DNA from 3 places in the Methylobacterium sp. NFXW15 genome. Region 2 is predicted to be linked to each of the others. Evidence: predicted binding sites of a transcription regulator. Region 2 holds the regulator's gene; each other region holds the start of a gene.
The links. The regulator LexA, encoded in region 2, represses DNA repair genes until DNA is damaged. The targets are predictions, from matches to a motif close to TGTTCNNNNTGTGTTCNG.

Region 1 (8,247 bases), on a different contig from region 2:
CGCCCGCACAACCGCGGCGTGGCGATGAACCCGGTCGACCACCCGCATGGCGGCGGTGAGGGCCGCACCTCTGGCGGCCGTAACCCGGTTACGCCGTGGGGTGTGCCCACCAAGGGCAAGAAGACCCGGTCCAACAAGCGGACCGACGTCTTCATCCTGTCCAGCCGCCACAACCGCAAGAAGTAACCACCATGGCACGCTCTCTCTGGAAGGGGCCGTTCGTCGACGGCTACCTCTTCAAGAAGGCCGAGGCGGCGCGGGGTTCCTCGCGTTCCGAGGTCATCAAGATCTGGAGCCGCCGCTCCACGATCCTGCCGCAGTTCGTCGGGCTCACCTTCGGCGTTCACAACGGCCAGAAGCACATTCCGGTCTACGTTACCGAGGAAATGGTCGGCCACAAGTTCGGCGAGTTCTCGCCGACCCGCACCTTCCCCGGCCACGCGGCCGACAAGAAGGCGAAGAGGCGCTGATATGGGCAAGCAGGCTACCCCCCGCGCGCTCCCCGAGAACGAGGCCAAGGCGGTGGCGCGCATGCTGCGCGTTTCCCCGCAGAAGCTGAACCTCGTGGCGCAGCTCATCCGTGGGAAGAAGGTCGAGGCGGCGCTTGCCGACCTCCAGTTCTCCCGCAAGCGCATCGCGACCGATGTGAAGAAGTGCCTCGAAAGCGCGATCGCCAACGCCGAGAACAACCACGATCTGGATGTCGATGATCTCATCGTCAGCCAAGCCTTCGTGGGCAAGGCGCTGGTCCTGAAGCGTTTCCACGCCCGTGCCCGCGGCCGCGGCGCGCGCATTCTGAAGCCGTTCTCGAACCTCACCATCGTGGTTCGGGAAGTCCGCGCGGCGGAAGCGGCGTGAGGAGGATCTGATGGGTCAGAAAGTCAACCCGATCGGTCTCCGGCTCGGCATCAACCGGACCTGGGACTCCCGCTGGTTCGCCAACAAGGGCGAATACGCGAAGCTCATGCATGAGGACGTCGCGATCCGCGCCGCCCTGACCAAGCAGCTCAAGCAGGCGGCGGTCTCCAAGATCGTCATCGAGCGTCCGCACCGGAAGTGCCGCGTCACCATTCACTCGGGTCGTCCGGGCGTGGTGATCGGCAAGAAGGGCGCGGATATCGAGAAGCTGCGCAAGCTCGTCGGCACGATGACCAAGGCCGACGTGACCATCAATATCGTCGAGGTGCGCAAGCCCGAGATCGATGCCACCCTGGTGGCCGACTCGATCGCCCAGCAGCTCGAGCGTCGCGTCGCCTTCCGTCGCGCCATGAAGCGCGCCGTGCAGTCGGCCATGCGTCTGGGTGCCGAGGGTATCCGGATCAACTGCTCCGGCCGTCTCGGCGGTGCCGAGATCGCCCGCCAGGAATGGTACCGCGAGGGTCGCGTTCCGCTGCACACGCTGCGTGCGGACGTGGATTACGGGACCGCTACGGCGTTCACGACCTACGGCACCTGCGGTATCAAGGTGTGGGTGTTCAAGGGCGAGATCCTTGAGCACGATCCGATGGCCCAGGATAAGAAGGCCCAGGAAGAGGGCGGCCGCTCCGGCGGGCGCCGCGAGCGCGACGGTGAGGGTGGTCGTGACCGCCCGCGTCGCGAGCGCGAGCACGCGTGAGGTAAGCCATGCTGCAACCCAAGAAGACCAAGTTCCGCAAGCAGTTCAAGGGCCGCATCCACGGTGCGGCCAAGGGCGGCTTCGACCTGAACTTCGGGCAGTTCGGCCTGAAGGCGATGGAGCCCGAGCGCGTCACCGCCCGCCAGATCGAAGCCGCCCGCCGCGCCATCACGCGCGAGATGAAGCGCCAGGGCCGTGTCTGGATCCGGGTTTTCCCGGACGTGCCGGTCTCCACCAAGCCGACCGAAGTCCGCATGGGCTCGGGTAAGGGTGCGCCGGACTACTGGGCCGCGCGTATCCACCCCGGCCGTATCATGTTCGAGGTCGACGGCGTCGCCGCCGAGATCGCCCGCGAGGCCCTGCGCCTCGGCGCGGCGAAGCTCCCGGTGCGGACCCGCATCATCACGCGCATCGCCGACTAAGGAGATCGTTCGTGAAGACCACCCAACGCCACGCCGACCTGAAGGCGCTCTCCGCCGATCAGCTCGCCGACGAGCTGGTGAACCTGAAGAAGGAGCAGTTCAACCTGCGCTTCCAGGGTGCCACCGGCCAGCTCGAGAACGTTTCCCGCATCCGTGAGGTGCGGCGGGACATCGCCCGGGTGCGTACGCTGCAGCGTCAGCAGACGCTCGCGTCCGCCAAGGCCTGAGGAGAAGACCATGCCGAAGCGCGTCCTGCAGGGCACCGTCGTCAGCGACAAGGGCGAGAAGACCATCGTCGTGAAGGTGGAGCGCCGCTTCACCCACCCGGTGATGAAGAAGACCGTCCGCCGTTCGAAGAATTACCACGCGCACGACGAGGCCAATGCGGCCAAGGTCGGGCAGACGGTGTTCATCGAAGAGTGCCGTCCCTTCTCCAAGCTGAAGACCTGGAAGCTCGTCGAGGGCGAAGCCGCCCCGTCGACCGAGGCCGGCGAAGCCGCCTGAGGCGGGTCGGGCTTTACGCTCGACCTCGCTCTTCCTCCGTTCTTTCACGGCGAAGCGATCCCTCACGGGATCGCTTCGCCGTTTTGCGTTTGGGGTTCGGGTTCGCGGCTGTCGTGATGGCCCGTGAAAGCGGGGCATTTCAGGGGGCCGCACTGTCTCGAAGCGTCCCGCTGCCCTGGATTGCTTCGCTGCGCTCGCAATGACGATCTGTTGTATGCCCCAAACGGAAACGGCCCCGGATCGCTCCGGGGCCGTGCTTACTTTGGCGGGGTGGTAAAGCTTACGCCTCGCCGGGGTCCAGATCGTCCTCGGTCGGCTTCGCGTTTTCGAGGATCTTCTCGGCAACGAGGCCGGAATTCTGGCGAATCATGCCCTCGATCTTCGCGGCGATCGCCGGATTGTCCCGCAGGAAGCCCTTGGAGTTCTCGCGGCCTTGGCCGAGGCGTTGGCTGTCATGGGAGAACCACGCACCCGACTTCTCGACGATACCGGCCTTCACGCCGAGATCGATCAGCTCGCCGACCTTCGAGATGCCTTCACCGAACATGATGTCGAACTCGACCTGCTTGAACGGCGGGGCGACCTTGTTCTTCACCACCTTCACGCGGACCTGATTGCCGATGGCTTCGTCCCGCTCCTTGAGGGTCGAGACGCGGCGGATGTCGAGGCGAACGGAAGCGTAGAACTTCAGGGCGTTACCACCCGTCGTGGTCTCCGGTGAGCCGTACATCACGCCGATCTTCATACGGATCTGGTTGATGAAGATGACCATGCAGTTCGAGCGCGAGATCGAGCCGGTCAGCTTACGCAGGGCTTGGCTCATCAGGCGGGCCTGGAGGCCCGGCTGGCTCTCGCCCATCTCGCCCTCGATCTCGGCGCGCGGCGTCAGTGCCGCGACCGAGTCGACCACGAGCACGTCGATGGCGCCGGAGCGCACCAGTGTATCGGTGATCTCAAGGGCCTGCTCACCCGTGTCGGGCTGCGAGATCAAAAGATCATCGAGGTTCACGCCCAGCTTGCGGGCGTAAACCGGATCGAGGGCGTGCTCGGCATCCACGAAGGCGCAGACGCCACCCTTCTTCTGGGCCTCGGCAATCGTGTGCAGGGCGAGCGTGGTCTTGCCCGAGGATTCCGGGCCGTACACCTCGATCACGCGACCGCGCGGCAGGCCACCGACGCCGAGGGCGATGTCGAGGCCGAGCGAGCCGGTTGAGACCACCTCGACCTCCTGCACCTTGTCGTTCTTGCCGAGGCGCATGATCGAGCCTTTGCCGAAGGCCCGCTCGATCTGTGAGAGGGCGGCGTCGATCGCCTTCGACTTGTCCTTATCTGCGGGGGGCATATCCACCACTTTCAGCGCGGGCTGGGCCATCTGGCGATGCTCCTTATGGAGAGGAAGGGCGCCGATCACAACGCGCCCGCCGGATGGATTTCGTACTTGATTTGTTCTCATTCGGCAAGGGCAGGAATGCGCTGCTGCGGCTTCGGCGGGGATGATTCCACCCGGCGTTGAGCCGGGCGGTTTGGGTTCGCGCTGCGGATGCGCCGATGGGCTATTTCACCACGATCCAGTCTTCGACGACCAGGGCGTCGAGGCCGGTCGTGTAGAACATGAGAATGGCATCTTCCGCCGTGTGGAGGATCGGTTTGCCCATCACGTTGAAGCTGGTGTTCAGCAGCACTGGCACGCCGGTGAGTTCGCGGAAGGCCTCGATGAGGGCGGCATAGGCTGGATTACGGGCCGCGGTGACGGTCTGAAGGCGTCCGGTGCCGTCCTCGTGGACGACGGCGGGCACCTTGTCCCGCACGCTCTCCCTCCAGACCAGCGTGCGCTCCATGTAGGGGCTGTCGGCGAAATCCTCGAACCAGTCGGGTCCTGCCGCCGCCAGGATGGAGGGGGCGAAGGGGCGGAACGCCTCGCGGTACTTGACCTTGGCGTTCAAGGCGTCCTTTGCGCCTGCCGGGCGAGGATCGGCCAGGATCGACCGATTGCCGAGCGACCGTGGGCCGAACTCCGCCGCGCCCTGCACCCAGCCGACGAGACCGCCTGCCGCGAGGATGCGTGCGGCTTCACGCGTCACGGCGCCATGGCCGAGCTTGCGGGCGCGGGGCTCGTGTTCGGCCAGCCGCTCCATCGCCGCTGTCGAGACCTTGGCGCCGAGATAGGGAGTAAGCGGCCGTGCGTCCTGCGGCGGGCCGGACCATTCGGGATGGTCCTCCTGGAAAGCGAGCCAGGCCGCGCCGACCGCGTTGCCGTCATCCGCGGGAGCGGAGGGCACATGCAGTCGGCTGAAGGGCGAGCGACCGAGGACCCGGCCGTTATAGGACGAGTTCAGCCCACAGCCGCCCGCGATCACGAGGTTCTCGGACGGAGCGAGGGCGTGAGCCTCGGCGACGAGGGCATCCATCAGCGTGCCGAACAGATCCTGCCCGCAGCGGGCGAGATCGGCCCAGCCGACCTCCAGGGCGTCGGCGGGACGCCGCGCGAGGAGTTCCGCGGCGACGCCACGGATCGTGTCCGCATCGGCAAAGCGCAGGCGCGTGCCCTCCACCCGGCAGAGGCGGGCGAGGATCGCGGCCAGTTCGGGATCGGGCCGACCATAGGGGGCGAGCCCCATGATCTTCCACTCCTCGCCCTTCACCTGATCGAAGCCGGCGAGGTCGGTGATGAGGCCATAGAGGAAGCCGAGCGAGCCCCGCCCGCGATGGCGCTTCACCTCTTCGATCCGCCCGTCCTTCAGGCGGTGAATCGCAGAGGCACCGGTCTCGCCCATGCCGTCGACGGTGAGGGAGGTGGCCTCCGTGAAGGGGCTGCCCCACAGGCCGTAGGCGGCGTGGCAGAGATGGTGCGGGTAGCGCCGCTGGCCGACAACCTGCGCGCGGGGCGGGCGCCCACCGGTGCGCACGTCCTGCGTCAGCGCGAGCAGCGTGCCGAGGCCCGCCCGCGCCTGCGCGAGATGGAGGTCGGCGATGAACACCCGCTCGGCCTGCTCCGGCACGAAGGAGCCGTTGAGATCGACCGGATGTGCGGCCAACACCGGGAGATCGAAGGTCCCGGCCTGGGCCTGTCCCCGCAAGAAGCCGCTGAATTGCTCGCCCCAGGTCGAGGCGACCACGATCTCGGAGCCCTCCGGCACATGTTCGCGCAGCAGTGGCGCGATCCGTGCCGGGGCATCGGGCTCGCAATTGGGCGCCCGCTTATATTGCAGGAAGCGCTCCGTCGCCTCGGCGAAGAGCAGCGTGCCGTCCGGCCCCACCAGAGCGAGGGCCGGATCGTGGAAGGTGGTCGCGAGACCGAGATAGAACCGCATCGCCTTGGCGTTAGCCCGCACGCGCGGCGCGATCAACGGGAGGTGGTCTTTCGCTCAGGTGGCCGGACGGCCGAGGGCGGCGCGGATCAACGCCAGTCCGTCCGGGCTCGACCATTCCGCCGCGCCTTTCATGACGCCCACCGTGCAGCCCGCGCCGTCGATCAGCATCGTGGTGGGCAACCCAGCCGATTCGGCGTGGTTCTGAACCACGGGCAGGACACGTCCGCCCGGATCGGCGTAGAAGGCGAGATGGCTGATGCCCGCCTGCTTCAGCCATTGCGGCGGCTTGTCGAGGTTGCGGGTGTCGACATTGATGGCCACCACCTCGAAATCCTTGGCCCCCAGGGCGCCTTGTAGCCGATCGAGGGCCGGCATCTCGGCCTTGCACGGGGCGCACCAAGTCGCCCACAGGTTCACGAGGAGCGTGCGCCCCTTCATGGCAGCCAAGCTCGTGTCGGCGCCGTCCGGCCCCTTGAAGGCGATGTCCGGCACGGGTTTGATCGTCTTCGGTCTCTGCATCCCCGCGACTTCGCCCTTCGCGGCGGCCTCGACACGGGCGACCGCCGGAGCAGCGCCCGCGCAGGGCCCAGAGGCCACTCCCCCGTTGCCGCCCACGAGACCGCTCCCGTATAGGGCAAACCCGGCAAGACCGAGCGCCGCGATGCAGGCGCCCGCGATGAGACCATTGCGATGGGGCATCAGGCTTGCCTCTGTGAAACGGCGCGGCGCGGAAGGATCGACATGAGCAACCGGATGTGGGGCGGGCGCTTCGCGAGCGGCCCCGCCGAGATCATGGAGGAGATCAACGCCTCCATCGGGTTCGACAAGCGCCTCGCGCCCCAGGATATCCGCGGCTCGCTGGCGCATGTCGCCATGCTGGGCAAGGCGGGGATCCTGCCCGCCGACGATGTGGCCGCGATCGAGGTTGGGCTCAAGACCGTCCGCGACGAGATCGAGGCGGGGAGTTTCGTGTTCAAGCGCGAGCTCGAAGACATCCACATGTCCGTCGAGAGCCGCCTGACCGAGATCGTCGGGCCGGGCGCTGGACGCCTGCACACGGCGCGCTCGCGCAACGATCAGGTCGCCACCGACATGAAGCTCTGGGTGCGCGACACCCTCGATTCCCTCGATGAGCAGGCCGCGGGCTTGCAGCGGGCGCTGGCCGAGAAGGCGCTCGCCCATGCCGGAACGGTGATGCCGGGCTTCACGCACCTGCAATCCGCCCAGCCGGTGACCTTCGGGCATCATTGTCTCGCCTATGTCGAGATGCTGGCCCGCGACCGGGGCCGGTTCCGCGATGCGAGGGCGCGGCTGAACGAATGCCCCCTCGGCGCGGCGGCGCTGGCGGGCACATCGTTCCCGATCGACCGGCACGCCACGGCGGCGGCGCTCGGCTTCGACCGGCCGACGGCGAATTCCCTCGATTCGGTGGCCGACCGGGACTTCGCCCTGGAAGCCCTGTCCGCCGCCTCGATCTGCGCCGTGCACCTCTCGCGCTTCGCGGAGGAACTGGTGGTGTGGACCTCGGCGCAGTTCGGCTTCGTGAAGCTCTCGGACGGCTACACGACCGGCTCCTCGATCATGCCGCAGAAGCGTAACCCGGACGCGGCGGAACTGGTGCGCGCCAAGGCGGGGCGCATCATCGGTGCGCTCACCGGCCTGCTCATCGTCATGAAGGGCCTGCCGCTCGCCTATTCGAAGGACATGCAGGAGGACAAGGAAGGCACCTTCGATGCTCTCCAGGCCCTCTCGCTCTGTCTCGCGGCCATGACCGGCATGGTGAAGGACCTCGAGCCGGCGACGGAGACCCTGGCCCGCGCGGCAGGCTCCGGCTTCAGCACCGCCACCGATCTCGCGGATTGGCTGGTGCGCGAGCTCGGCATGCCGTTCCGGCAGGCGCACCACGTCACCGGCCGTCTGGTCGGGGCGGCAGCGGCCAAGGGTGTCGGGCTCGAAGAGCTGTCGCTCGCTGAGATGCAGGAGGCCGAGCCGCAGATCACCGAGGCCGTCTATGCGGTTCTCGGCGTCGAGAATTCGGTGGCCAGCCGCACAAGCTATGGGGGTACGGCGCCCGACAACGTCCGAAGCCAGGCCAAGGCCTGGATCGAACGTCTGGACGGTGCCTCACGGTAAGATGATGCGCTGCAACCAGCTGGGCGGTGGCGCGTTCACCGTCTAGCTAGGTGCGTTGCGTTACGGGGTCATTCGCGCGACCGGAGAGACCACACGCATGTCGATCGAGAGTTGGATGAAGCCCGAAGAGGTTGCCGATCTCGCCGCCCATGCCAGCGCGGTCATTGATGCCGCCCTGGTCGGCACCGACCTGTCTCGCGAGGCCTACTGGGCCGCCGTTCGCAAGGGCTACAACACCCCCTACAACGATCCGCCCCGGCGC
Region 2 (3,885 bases):
CCAGCCGGAGTCCGCGTCTTGGCGTAGCTAGGCACAGGAGCGTGGAATGTCATTTCCGAAGACGGGCAAGTATTTTCGTGGCAACGACGAGGTGTCGTTCGCCGAGATGGTTTCTACTGTGCTGAGAGGGGCGCTGGGCGACCGCCCAGCATCAGTCAAGCTGGTTGCGCGATGGACGGGAGCCGGCGAGAGGACCGTCAAAAACTGGTTTTCGGGATCTTGCGCGCCACGTGGCCATCATTTTCGCGGCCTCGTCCAACATTGTCCGGAAATGCTAGAGGCGTTTCTTAACTCCGCCGGTCGCGCAGACCGGTTCGCCTTTACCCGGGTTGAGGAGGCACGCCAGCGACTTCGCCAAGCTCTCGCAGTTCTGGATTTGATGGCGCAAGACGAAAACTCACCAACCTAACCGCAGCACGCGCGGTCTGACCAACTTCCTGCGAAGACATGTCGTAGCGCGTCGTTACAGCTCGCTGCCACGCCTTCTGGGTGTGGCAGCGAGGTCTGCAGGCTTTCGCGCTGGCAGTCCTACAACCCTGCACAAACTCAGAAGCCCGACGAAGCTCGCGGTACCTGTGCGCACCTACGACAGCGGCTACGGGAAGCTCGCTCTCGACCAACCGCAACGCTCAGCCACGCGACCTAATCGCCGGCCAACACGCAACATTGTTGTGTCGATCTCGGGCCTGCACATGGTGCTGGCGGCGGGCGTGGTGTTCTGGCTCGTCCGGGCCCTGCTCGCCCTGGTGCCGCACCTCGCACTGCTCTGGCCCATCAAGAAGATCGCGGCCGGGGCGGCCATGGCGGGGGCGACCGCCTATTGTGCCTTTTCCGGCTGGGACATCGCCGCCGAGCGCAGCCTCATCATGACGCTCATCATGCTGGGGGCGATCCTCGTGGACCGTCCCGCCCTGTCCCTGCGCAACCTCGCGCTCGCGGCCCTGGTCTGCCTCGCGCGCGAACCGGAGGCCCTGCTCGGCCCGAGCTTCCAGATGTCCTTCGGTGCCGTGGCGGGACTCGTCGCCTGCGCACGACTCATCGATGGCAGGCTGTTCCTCAGCCCCGGCGCAGGCCGGGTCGGACGAGTGGCGGGCGTCGTCGCACGGGGGATCGTCGGCACGCTGGCCACGACCCTCGTCGCACAGGTCGCGACAGCCCCCTTCGCGACCTACCATTTCCAGACGGTTCAGCCCTTCGGCGTACTCGGCAACGCCCTGACACTCCCCCTCGTGTCACTGGTCGTGATGCCCTGCGCCGTGCTCGGGACAGTGGCCTATCCCTTCGCCCTCGATCACCCCGTCTGGTGGGTGATGGGGCAAGCGGTGGCCGGGATGCTCGCCATCTCCGAATGGATCGCCGGTTTCGGACGCTCCGTGCTGGTGGTGCCCGCCTTCGGCACCGGGGCGCTGCTGCTGCTGGCGGCGGCGCTCCTGCTGGCCACGTTGCCCGCCTCGCGCCTGCGCCGCTTGGCCCTCCTACCGGCCCTGGCCGGGCTCGCCCTCGCGGCCTTTCCGCAACGGCAGGATCTCTATGTCGATCGCCAGGGGACGGGCGCTGCCCTGCGCGGCGCGGACGGACACCTCACCCTGCTCGGCAAGCCCTCGCGCTTCGTTCTGGAGCAATGGCTGAAGGCCGATGGCGACGATCGCCGGGCCGCCGACCTCCTCGCCGCGTCCCAACCGGGCCGCTGCGACCGCCTCGGCTGCACCGCCCACCTCACGGATGGACGGGCGATCGCGCTGGTGAAGGACAGCCGCGCCTTCCCCGAGGATTGCGCCCGCGCGGCCATCGTCATCACGGCGCTGACGGCCCCGTCGAGTTGCGCAGCGCCCCTCATCCTCGACCGGCGACGCCTGTCCGATCAGGGCGCCGCCTCGCTAAGCCTGAGTGGCGGCTCCCTCGCGCCGCTCCACGCCCATGCGTCCGGACGCCATCCACCCTGGCGACCCACCCCCGCCGCAAAGCCCGCCGAGGAGACGCCGCCGGAGTGGGAGTCCCCCGTCGATCAGTAACGCCGCACGAGGCTGACGAGGCGGCCCTGGATCCGCACCCGGTCCGGTCCGAGCACGCGGGTCTCGTAGGCCGGGTTCGCGGCTTCGAGAGCGATGGAGGAGCCGCGCCGACGAAGACGCTTGAGGGTCGCCTCCTCATCGTCGATCAGCGCGACGATGATGTCGCCGGTATTGGCCGTCTCCTGCTTGCGGATGACCACGAGGTCACCGTCGAGGATGCCGGCTTCGACCATCGAATCGCCTCGCACCTCCAGGGCGTAATGCTCGCCACCCGCCAGGAAGTCCGGCGACATGGTGACGGAGTGGCTCTGGTTCTGGATGGCAGCGATGGGCGTGCCCGCCGCAATCCGCCCCATGACGGGAATCGAGACCCCCCGGAATTCCTCGTAGGCCCGTGGCTGGGCCGGGGCAGGGGAGGCAGGCGGCTGCTTGGACAGACCGCCCTCGACCACGCTCGGGGTAAACCGGCGCGGCTCCGGTGCCGAGGCGGCGGCAGCCTCGGCGGCCTCCGGACCACGCCCGAGGGCGTCCGGCAGGCGGATCACCTCGATCGCCCGCGCCCGATTGGGAAGACGGCGCAGGAAGCCCCGCTCCTCCAGCGCGGTGATCAGACGGTGGATTCCGGATTTCGACTTGAGATCGAGAGCGTCCTTCATCTCGTCGAACGAGGGCGGCACCCCACATTCCTGCATCCGCTGCTGGATGAAGCGTAGGAGGTCCAGCTGCTTACGCGTGAGCATGATCAGGTCTCGCAGAATGGCGGCGGGCGCGTTGAAACAAATCGCGAACACGTTAAGCGTTCCGCAAGTGTTCTGCAAGAGACAAGCTTGGCATTAAGGGTGGCGGGCGGATTTTCGTCGGTGGCGGCGTGTCATCGCTCGTTGGCGTGTCGCCGACCGGATGGATGCTGCCAGCGTCGTCGCGAACCGTCGGCCGCCCTCACGGCTGCCGGGTGATCAACACCTCGACACGGCGGTTGCGCGCGCGGCCTTCCGGCGTCGCATTCTCGGTGATCGGCTCGTCCGCGCCGCGCCCGCCGACAGTGATCCGTCCGGTCTCCGAGAGGGCAGGGCGGATCAGGGCGGCCACCGCCTCCGCACGCGCGAGGGACAGCGCCTGATTGTCCCGGAAGATCCGCGCCGACCGGATTGGCTGATCGTCCGTGTAGCCTACGATACGCACCGGCCCCTTTTCGGCCTGAACCACGTCGGCAATTTTGCGTAGGATCGCCAGACTGGCCGGTATGACGTGCGGCTCGCCGGAGGCGAAGACGACGCCGTTGCTGATGCGCACGGCGATCCAACTGCCGAACGGCTCCACTGCCACGGATCCGGCGGCGATCTCCTCGGCGAGGGCCGCTCGGATCCGGTCCAGCTGGCTGGGCTTCGAGCCAAGCGACACCGTGATCTGCGTGGGTACGTCGACCTTCGGCGCGGGAAGCATTGACGGAAAGATGAGCGCCAATAGACAGACAAGACCCACAATCATGATGCTATAGCAACCGATCTGAAAATATCGATATCGAATATTCGCACTCAACTGCCATTACATCCTATGCCAACCGCCGGCGCCGACGATACCGCCGAAGAAGCGAGCCGGGGACGATCGAACCGTCTTCCCGCAATGTAAGTCCCTTATGCCTGCGCATCATCCATGTAAGTTTTGTGACGCATCACGCATTTGAGATACAACCAAAGAATTTGTTATCAAAATTCTAGATACATTAAGTTGCGTTGTTTTGATCTGACTACACGGATTATACGCAAAACAGATTTTTTGTATCAGCCACCGAATTTCATAATGCCGGTGATTGCCGTGAGAGTTGCATTTGATACTAAGTTGCTCAATAATGTTGTTATATCTGGTAGATTAT
Region 3 (8,247 bases), on a different contig from region 2:
TCGGACGTCAGCGTGTGCTGGATCGGAGATCAGCGGATTGTAGCACTTCCAAGGCTTTCCGCCGATGTCCGCTTCTTTGGGCTTAGGTTTGCGATCGATGCGTCCCTGTGAAGCCCTTACATCCGGCTGCTGCTCGAGAAAATCTTGAAACAGAATGTGATAGACAGTCGGCGTGTTAAAGCCTTGCTTCTTGAGCAACGATAGAGCCCAGGTTGGCGGATCGTCAGTGTCATCACCTACACATGGCCAAACTCGCGCCAAATCAGCGAGGTAATCTTGCAGGACGATCCCGAGAAATTCCTTGTTAATCTGCTTTTGAGCGCGAAAGAAACCCTTACGCCAGAGCGAATCAAGGTAAAAAGCACGAATATCGAGTTCGGGATGATCTTTTTGGACGCTTTGCGACAGTTGCTTGCTGCGGTCTGCGATGCGGCACAAGATATTGATTTCAATGTCGGACAAATCGTCGATGACCGGGGGTGCGTTTGTAGGGCAGGAAGTATCGTCGGCTCGATAATAGAGCGACGAGCGCGCCTGGAGCTCGATTGTGCTGTCGCTCAGAGCGACGCGGTGCGTGGGGCATACGACGACGTGCGCCAACTGGTGATCACGACGCCAGTAGGCCTCGCCGAATGTCGCGATCATGTCGCTTTGACAAGCTGGGCAGAACCGAAGGTATTTTGTCGCCTCAATCAGGGTCTTTCGTCGAAGGGCGATCCGTTTGTCGGGGGCTACGGATGCCAGCATGTCGTCGAAGACTTTCTGGCGATACGCGCTGTCCGCATACGCGGTGTGAAAATTAAAGAGCGTGTGGTCAGCGATAATTTTATCAGCTGAGATCTGCTGTCCCGCTGGTATGACAGACGCGATCGCCGCGATTCCGCTTGGAAGGTCTATCACATTTCCATTGTGATTAAAGCCAAACAGGTTCGCATTGATCGTATTGATGTTTCTCAGGCCCGCTCTGCGAACGTAGCGGGCGACGACGCTATAGAGCAACTCATCGGGATAGGGTTGGGGAAATTGTGTCAGTGACAGTTGCTGAGGCATGAACCTGTCCCCCTGGATGAATGTCCCGCGCTGCGATTATTTGCGAAAGGAGGACGACTGGCTGGGCAAGTTGCAGCGCAGGAACTGTCGGCTGCACGGTATGATCTTGCGAAGGTGTCGCGTCGTTTTTCAACGCCGCCTGGGGCCAGTCTTCAACGGTTGGCTACGACAGTTCCGAGCAGGTCGATCGGAGTGTCGACTTGCCCACCGGCAGAAATCTTGATGGATGTGACCGAGGAGCCGACGGCGTGCCTCGGCCACATGTGTCGCAATCTATGCAGCGCGCTCCGTCGACGGTCCGGACGTCGGGTTATCCTCTTCGGAGGTCGCCTGATTGCCCAAGACGAGCGGATGGACGAGGTACCATTCCTTCTGACGCCCTGCCGTTTTTCCTTTTCGGGTGAATGCCTCGCGCAGGAGGCCTGCATCGACGAGGACATCGAACGCAGCCTTGCGGATGCGAGTATCGGCCAGACGTCCGCTGGCGATGCGATGGATCATACGGCCAGTCACGCGATCGAGGCCGAGCTTGCGGATCAGAGCGATCAAGGCCCGGGCATCGTTTTCGGCATCGCCCAGAGAAGCGCAGTCACGAACGCGCTCGGCTTGAGGCAAGAAATATTCATCCATGAGGGTGATCGCGCGCTGCATATTGGCAGCGTCAATCTCCTGTGGTTCAGCTGTGTCGCCTTCGACGCTCCAGCGGAGGTAGGTGAGAACGAGACTGAGCCGCAAGGCTAAGCCGGGTGCCTTGTTGACGGTCGACGCGTACCACGCGGACGCGTTCTCGCACCGATCCATCACGGCCTGTCCGTAGGCTTCGAGCAGATCTGTGGCCGCGGGCGAACAGGAAATGCGCTTCGGCTCGCCCAGAGGGCGGGGCCGGACACCGGTTTCTGGATCGGCGGCATCGAGCTGATCGAGCGCCATGAAGGCGGCGAGCGCGCCCTCGTCGTCGGCCTTCAGCTGTGTCTCGCTCTACCGTGACGGTCCACGCGACACACGCCAGAGCTATAGTCGCAATCGTCGGCCGGATCGGCGTAATGGTCGCGACCTTGTAGCCGTCTGCGCGTCATCGCTCGCCACGAGTTGTCCACAGCCGTCCCCAGACCGAAATTTTCGCCGCGCCGACCGCCTTGCCTCGCTTGGAACCGGCAGCGCATTTGTTCGCGTTCTGTTCCAGAAAGGGAGAGGCGCAATGGCCGTCGCACGGATCGAAGAACTTCAGCCCGGCGGCCCCGACGCGGTGCGGATCCCGCTGATCGGCCAGAGCCTGTGCGCGGGCTTCCCGTCGCCGGCCGACGACTTCCTGGAGGGCGCGCTCGAACTGCCGCGCTGGCTCGCGCCGAACCCGCCGGCGACCTTCCTGTGGCGGATCGCCGGCGACAGCATGCGCGGAGCCGGGATCTTCGACGGCGACCTCGCCTGCGTCGACCGTAGCCTGACGCCGAGCGACGGCAGCGTCGTTGTCGCGGCTATCGACGGGGAGATGTCAGTCAAACGCTATCGCGAGGACGGCAAACGCGCCTGGCTGGCCTTCGAGAACCGCGACCTCCCGGTGTTCGCGGTCGACGATCTGTCCGACGGCGTGATCTGGGGTGTCGTGCGGTTCACGATCCGCTGGCACACCGCCAAGGCCGCGCTCAAGCGATGACCCGCGCGATCGCGCTCATCGACGGCAACAGCTTCTATTGCTCGTGCGAGCGCGTGTTCGACCCGAAGCTCGCCCGGGTCCCGGTGATCGTGCTGTCGAACAACGACGGCTGCGCCATCGCTCGGACCGCCGAGGCCAAGGCGCTCGGCATCAAGATGGGCGATCCCTGGTTCAAGATCCGGGAGATGTGCCATGCCCAGGGCGTGCGCGTGTTCTCGTCGAACTACACGCTCTACGGCGACATGTCGGCTCGGGCGAACGCGGTGTATCGCGACTTCGCCCGCGACGTGGAGATCTACTCCATCGACGAGAGTTTTCTGGATCTCTCGGACGTGCGCGAGCGCGACCGGCTGGCGATGGCCCAGGATCTCCGTGCGACGGTGCGCGCCTGGACGGGCATCCCGACCTGCGTCGGGCTCGGGCCGACGAAGACCCTAGCGAAGCTCGCCAACCACATCGCCAAGACGGTGCCCGCCCTGAACGGCGTCTGCGATCTGACCGATCCGGTCCAATACGACCACTGGCTCTGCCGGATCCACGTCGGCGAGCTCTGGGGCATCGGCCGGGCGTCGCTCGCCAAGCTCGAGGCGATGGGCGTCGACAGCGTCGCGGATCTTCGCGATCTAGACCCTCGGCCCGTGCGCAAGGCGCTGACGGTGGTGGGCGAGCGCATCATCCACGAGCTGCGCGGCACAGCCTGCCTGCCGCTGGAACTGGTCCCGGCGCGCCGCAAGGGCTGTGCGGTCACCCGGTCGTTCTCTGGCCGGGTGACAGACCGGGAGACGTTGGACGAGGCGGTCGCGGCCCACGCGTCGCGGCTCGGCGAGAAGCTGCGCCGGGACGGGCTCGGCACGGATCAGGTCACGGTCTTCTATCATACCAGTGAGCACGACCGCGGCGACCCGATGCGCGCGGTCTCGACGGTCGTGACCCTGCCCGAGGCGACGAACGACAGCCTCGCCCTGATCAAGACCGCGACCTACGGCGTCGCCAAGACATGGCGTGAGCAGGGGGTAATCCCATGGCGCTACTCCAAGGCCGGGGTGATCACCACCGATCTGGTCCCGCTGGCCGAGAGCCCCCGGGCGCTAATCGGGCGGCTCGACCGGGAGCGGTCGGGGACGCTGATGGCAGCGCTCGATGCGTGTAACGCCCGGTGGGGCCGCGGATCAGTCGTGCCTGCCCGAGCCGGTGTCGCGACCAAACGCGAGTGGAATACGAAGTTCGAGATGCGCACGCCCCGGTACACGACGCAGGTCTCGGATTTGCCGATCGCCTGCGCGTGAAATCTGAAGCAACGCTTGTTTGAGATCTGCGTTAACCTTGTCGTACAAGGGTGAATACCGAAAATCTGATGACGAACGGCATTAAGACGGCGCAGCCGCCGCAGCGGAAGCGCTTGGCCGTCTTCCTGGACGGCACATGGAACACGGTCGGCGACAACACCAATGTCTGGCGACTGAAGGCGCTGTGTGCCGAACGCAGCGCGGACGGCCTGCGGCAGGTCGCCTACTACAGCAAGGGCGTTGGCACGAGTTCGGGCGAAAAGGTCCGCGGCGGCATGTTCGGCTACGGCCTCGACCGGGCGATCACCGATGCCTACGAGTGGCTCGTAGAGGTCTACGAGCCCGACGATGAGATCTTCATTTTTGGCTTCAGCCGCGGTGCGTACACCGCCCGCTCTCTGGCAGGGTTCATCGCCAAGTGCGGCCTGCTGCGACGAGGCTCACCGCTCGGCGTAAAGCAGCTATTTGACCGGTATCGTAAGGACGACACGGTCTCGACGATCCACACGCTGTTGCAGATGCCGCCTTCGATCATCGCGAAGCTCGGGATCGAGGAACGTTGGATGATCTCCGACGCGCGGCCGGTCTCGATCAAGATGGTTGGGGTCTGGGACACGGTCGGAGCGCTTGGCATCCCGTTCGGCAACATTCCCGGGATTAGTCGCTCCGGGTTCAAGTTCCTTCACACGGGTCTGCGTATCCCGATCGAGAATGCCTACCACGCGGTCGCGATCGATGAGCACCGCGAGGCGTTCGCACCAACCCTGTGGACGAAAAAGTTTCACGACCACATCCCGGCATCCAAGATCGCAGCCCCCCGCCCGATCGAGAGTGTCGAGCAGCGCTGGTTCGTGGGCGCACACGCGAATGTCGGCGGCGGCTGTCGCAGCGACCTGCTGGCCCAGCGGCCGTTGCAGTGGCTGATGCAGAAGGCGGAACGGCTCGGGCTGACATTTCGCGGGGCGGTCGAGCCGAGCCCTGAGATGCTCGGGGCCGAGATCTCGAATAGCTTCGAGGAATTCGCGTGGGGGCTCTATGCGCAGGCCAAGCGTCACAAGCCGTTCTATCGTGAGATTGGTGAGGCTCCCCGTCCGTTCGCGGGTGGACACGACGAGACGGTCAACGAGACGATCGATGCCTCGGTTTTCGAGCGATGGCGCGCCAACGCGGCATATCGGCCCCAGAATCTGCTCGACTGGCGCACGCGGCATGATGTCGATCCGGCCAATCTGACGACGGCCGTGCTGGCTCACGATCCCCACACTGTCGTACCCGAGATCACCGCAATGCCACCTCACACACTTTCGGCTTGACGGCGGTCGGACCTATTGTCGGGATTGTCGTTTGCGTCAGCTGCGGCGCGCAGCCCGCAAGCCTCGAGGCGTAGCGGATCTCCACGGCGCACCGACTGACAATAGGGGCGTTTGCGACACAAGCTTCGTTATCGCTCGCCGGACAGGCTTCGTAGGCGGCCGTTATGATCGGCGGTTTGCGGAGGTTCATGCGATGCGCCGATCGATCCTGTTGCTCGCGGCTGGCCTCATGGCGTGTAATCTGACCCAAGCTATCGCCGAGCCTGCAGGCGATGGCGTCGCCGACCTCGGCAGCTATGCAGCCCGCGTCGAGATCCATCCGTTTGACAGCCTGACGCTGACCGACAAGCAGTTCCTCACCGGCACATCGGAAGGGGCGAAGCCCGTGACGGTCACCGGCGTCCTGCGCATCGCCAAGGCGGGGACGGAGCGCTTGCCGACGGTCATCCTGATGCATGGCTCGGGCGGCTTGAGCGGCAACATCGAGTTCTGGCAGCGGGCACTCGGCGCGCGCGGGATTTCGACGTTCGCTCTCGACGGCTTCACCGGTCGCGGCCTGACCTCGGTCAACACCGATCAGAGCCTGTTGGGTCGCACGAACCTGATCCTCGACATCTACCGGGCGCTCGGCGTCCTCGCGAAGCACCCCCGGGTCGATCCGACGCGCGTCGCGGTCATGGGCTTTTCGCGCGGTGGGCAGGCGGCGCTGTACGCGAGCATTAAGCGCTTCGATGCGGCCTGGAACCGCTCCGGGATTACGCCGGCGATTTTCCTGCCGGTCTATCCGGACTGTTCGATCCGCTTCCGGGACGACACCGCTGTCGTCGCGAGCCCGATCCGGATGTTCGGGGGCGGCGGCGACGACTACAATCCGGCGGCGAGCTGTGCGGCCTACACCGAGCGGCTAAAGGCGGCGGGTGCAGACGTGGATCTCACGGTGTTTCCCGGGGCGCAGCACGTCTTCGACAATCCGGCCGGGCCGCCGCAGCCGACGGTCGCCAAGGGCGCGCAGACGGTGCGGTCGTGTTCGCTCCACGAGGCGGCGGACGGCGTGATCGTCGAGGGGCCGAAGGACACGCCGTTCACCTATGCCGATCCGTGCGTGCAGCGTGATCCACATATTGGTTCAGACGAGGCCGCCCGTGTCGCAACCCTGAAGAGCGTTTCGGAGGCGCTCGACGCGACGTTTGCGAAGCGCTGAGCCTCCTGTGGGCATCGACCCGCCGTCGCAGTGTCGGTCCCCACGGGCGCACGCCGCGACAGTGACATAGCCCAGCCTGGGTTCACTTCACCCCGAAGCTGTTTTTCGGAAAACGACCTTTGATCGTCCCTACCGGACTACCGCCGCTGAGGATGATGTAGACGCCCGGCTGGACCGGTTTGATTACGACCTTGGTGCGTTTGTCGCACACGTCGTCCCATCCTTCGACGACGAGTTGGGGCGAGATCACGCCGACCACCACCTGATTGGGATCGTGGATCGCGAAGCCCCCTCGGTCGACGGTGATCTCACCAAGAAGCGCATCGTAGTTCTTCTTCGGATCCTTGAAAGTGGCCGACCTGACGATGGCCGTCTCGTAGTCGGGCTTCTTCAGGATATCGAGTTGGATGTCGCCAAACAGGATGTCGGCCACCTGACACGAAGCGGCGTGCGTGGGTTCGGCCAATGCGAGCATCACGACGGACGCGACGGCGATCGATTTCATCGAGACCCCTTGTCGTCGGGCGGACGGTCGAAAATCACCGTGTGCCGGTCATCTCCGACCGTCGCTGCTCAGGCACCGTGGTGCAAGGTGGCATCGAACAACGCGAGCATTGCTGTCCAGCCTCGCTCGGCTTCGTCGTGATCGTGGACCGGGAAGTCCGGCATCATCCAGCCGTGCGCGGCGGGATAGGTCTCCGCCTTGAAACGCACATTTGCCTCGGACAGGGCCGCCTCCAGCCGTTCGGCCATCTCAGGAGGGTAGCTTCCATCTTTCTCAGCCGCCGCGATGTAGATCTCTGCTTTCAGCTTCGGCGCGAGGCGGTGGGGGCTCGTGGGCTCGTCCGTCGCGAGATTGCCTCCGTGAAAGCTGGCGACGGCTGCGAACCGATCCGGGTAGGTGCCAGCTGCCGTGAGGGCCATACCTCCGCCCATGCAGAAGCCGACCGCCCCGACCGAAGAGCCGGCCACATCGTGACGTGTCTCGAGATAGGCGAGCAGCGCTTCGGTATCCCTTGCCGCCTTCACATTGTCGGTCGTCGCCATCAGCGGACCGAGGATCGCGCGGAAGTCGCCCTTGAACACCTCTGCAGGAACGAAGGGTTCGTAGGGGCCGTAGCGATAGAAGAGATCCGGCAAGAGGACGACATAGCCGCCCTTGGTGAGCCGCTCGGCCATGTCGACGAGTGCGGGCCGGATACCGCCAGCATCCATGTACAGGATCACAGCCGGCCACGACCCTTCGCCGTCCGGCGTAGCGACGCGCGTTCTGCACACTCCATCCCCGGTTTGGATCGCGACGTTCTCGACGGCCATCGTATGCTCCTCGACCAAGCGCTCATGCGGTCTAACCCGCAATGCCGATCGCCCTGCGTATCTAGGGCCGGACGCCTCCTATCGTCCCCACCCCGTCTTGATCTCTTCCGCGACCTCGTCGACGAACAGGCGTATCTCGGTGGGTACGAGCCGCCCCGACGGTATGATTACACAAATGCCGCTGTCCTCCCGGCCGCCCCAGCCCGGTAGGACTTCCGCTAGTTTGCCATCGCGTCGCGCATGACCTGCCAGCCAGTCGGCCGTGAAGGTGATGCCGGCAACTTTGATGGCTGCGACCAGCAGGATCATCAATTGGTCGACCACCATGATGCACCACGGTCGGAACGTGTAGCGTCTGCAATCTTTCATCAAAGGCTAGTCGGGCTAAGCTAAAAGCCTGGGCTGTTGGTTGCTAACGCCGAAAGG

Region 1: recA (recombinase RecA) is a predicted target of LexA. The motif match lies at 3,975-3,992, and genes of this name have one in related genera.
Region 3: J4O73_RS01225 (LexA family protein) is a predicted target of LexA. The motif match lies at 2,215-2,232, and genes of this name have one in related genera.

Annotation. Positions count from the first base shown of each region.
Region 1 covers NZ_JAGEKG010000015.1:30,595-38,841, reverse strand. The annotation lists gene rplB (50S ribosomal protein L2) at 1-186, shown strand, start outside; gene rpsS (30S ribosomal protein S19) at 192-470, shown strand; gene rplV (50S ribosomal protein L22) at 472-858, shown strand; gene rpsC (30S ribosomal protein S3) at 869-1,615, shown strand; gene rplP (50S ribosomal protein L16) at 1,624-2,037, shown strand; gene rpmC (50S ribosomal protein L29) at 2,049-2,264, shown strand; gene rpsQ (30S ribosomal protein S17) at 2,275-2,541, shown strand; gene recA (recombinase RecA) at 2,822-3,913, opposite strand; gene J4O73_RS22575 (carbamoyltransferase family protein) at 4,095-5,852, opposite strand; gene tlpA (thiol:disulfide interchange protein TlpA) at 5,907-6,551, opposite strand; gene argH (argininosuccinate lyase) at 6,594-7,985, shown strand; gene J4O73_RS22560 (hypothetical protein) at 8,083-8,247, shown strand, end outside.
Region 2 covers NZ_JAGEKG010000006.1:44,690-48,574, reverse strand. The annotation lists gene J4O73_RS14700 (hypothetical protein) at 47-409, shown strand; partial or broken gene J4O73_RS14695 (ComEC/Rec2 family competence protein) at 669-2,012, shown strand; gene lexA (transcriptional repressor LexA) at 2,006-2,752, opposite strand; gene J4O73_RS14685 (OmpA family protein) at 2,952-3,551, opposite strand.
Region 3 covers NZ_JAGEKG010000001.1:254,521-262,767, forward strand. The annotation lists gene J4O73_RS01215 (TnsD family Tn7-like transposition protein) at 1-1,050, opposite strand, end outside; gene J4O73_RS01220 (DUF3987 domain-containing protein) at 1,324-1,980, opposite strand; gene J4O73_RS01225 (LexA family protein) at 2,249-2,704, shown strand; gene J4O73_RS01230 (Y-family DNA polymerase) at 2,701-3,990, shown strand; gene J4O73_RS01235 (DUF2235 domain-containing protein) at 4,059-5,303, shown strand; gene J4O73_RS01240 (dienelactone hydrolase family protein) at 5,497-6,504, shown strand; gene J4O73_RS01245 (hypothetical protein) at 6,587-7,009, opposite strand; gene J4O73_RS01250 (dienelactone hydrolase family protein) at 7,078-7,821, opposite strand; gene J4O73_RS01255 (hypothetical protein) at 7,900-8,148, opposite strand.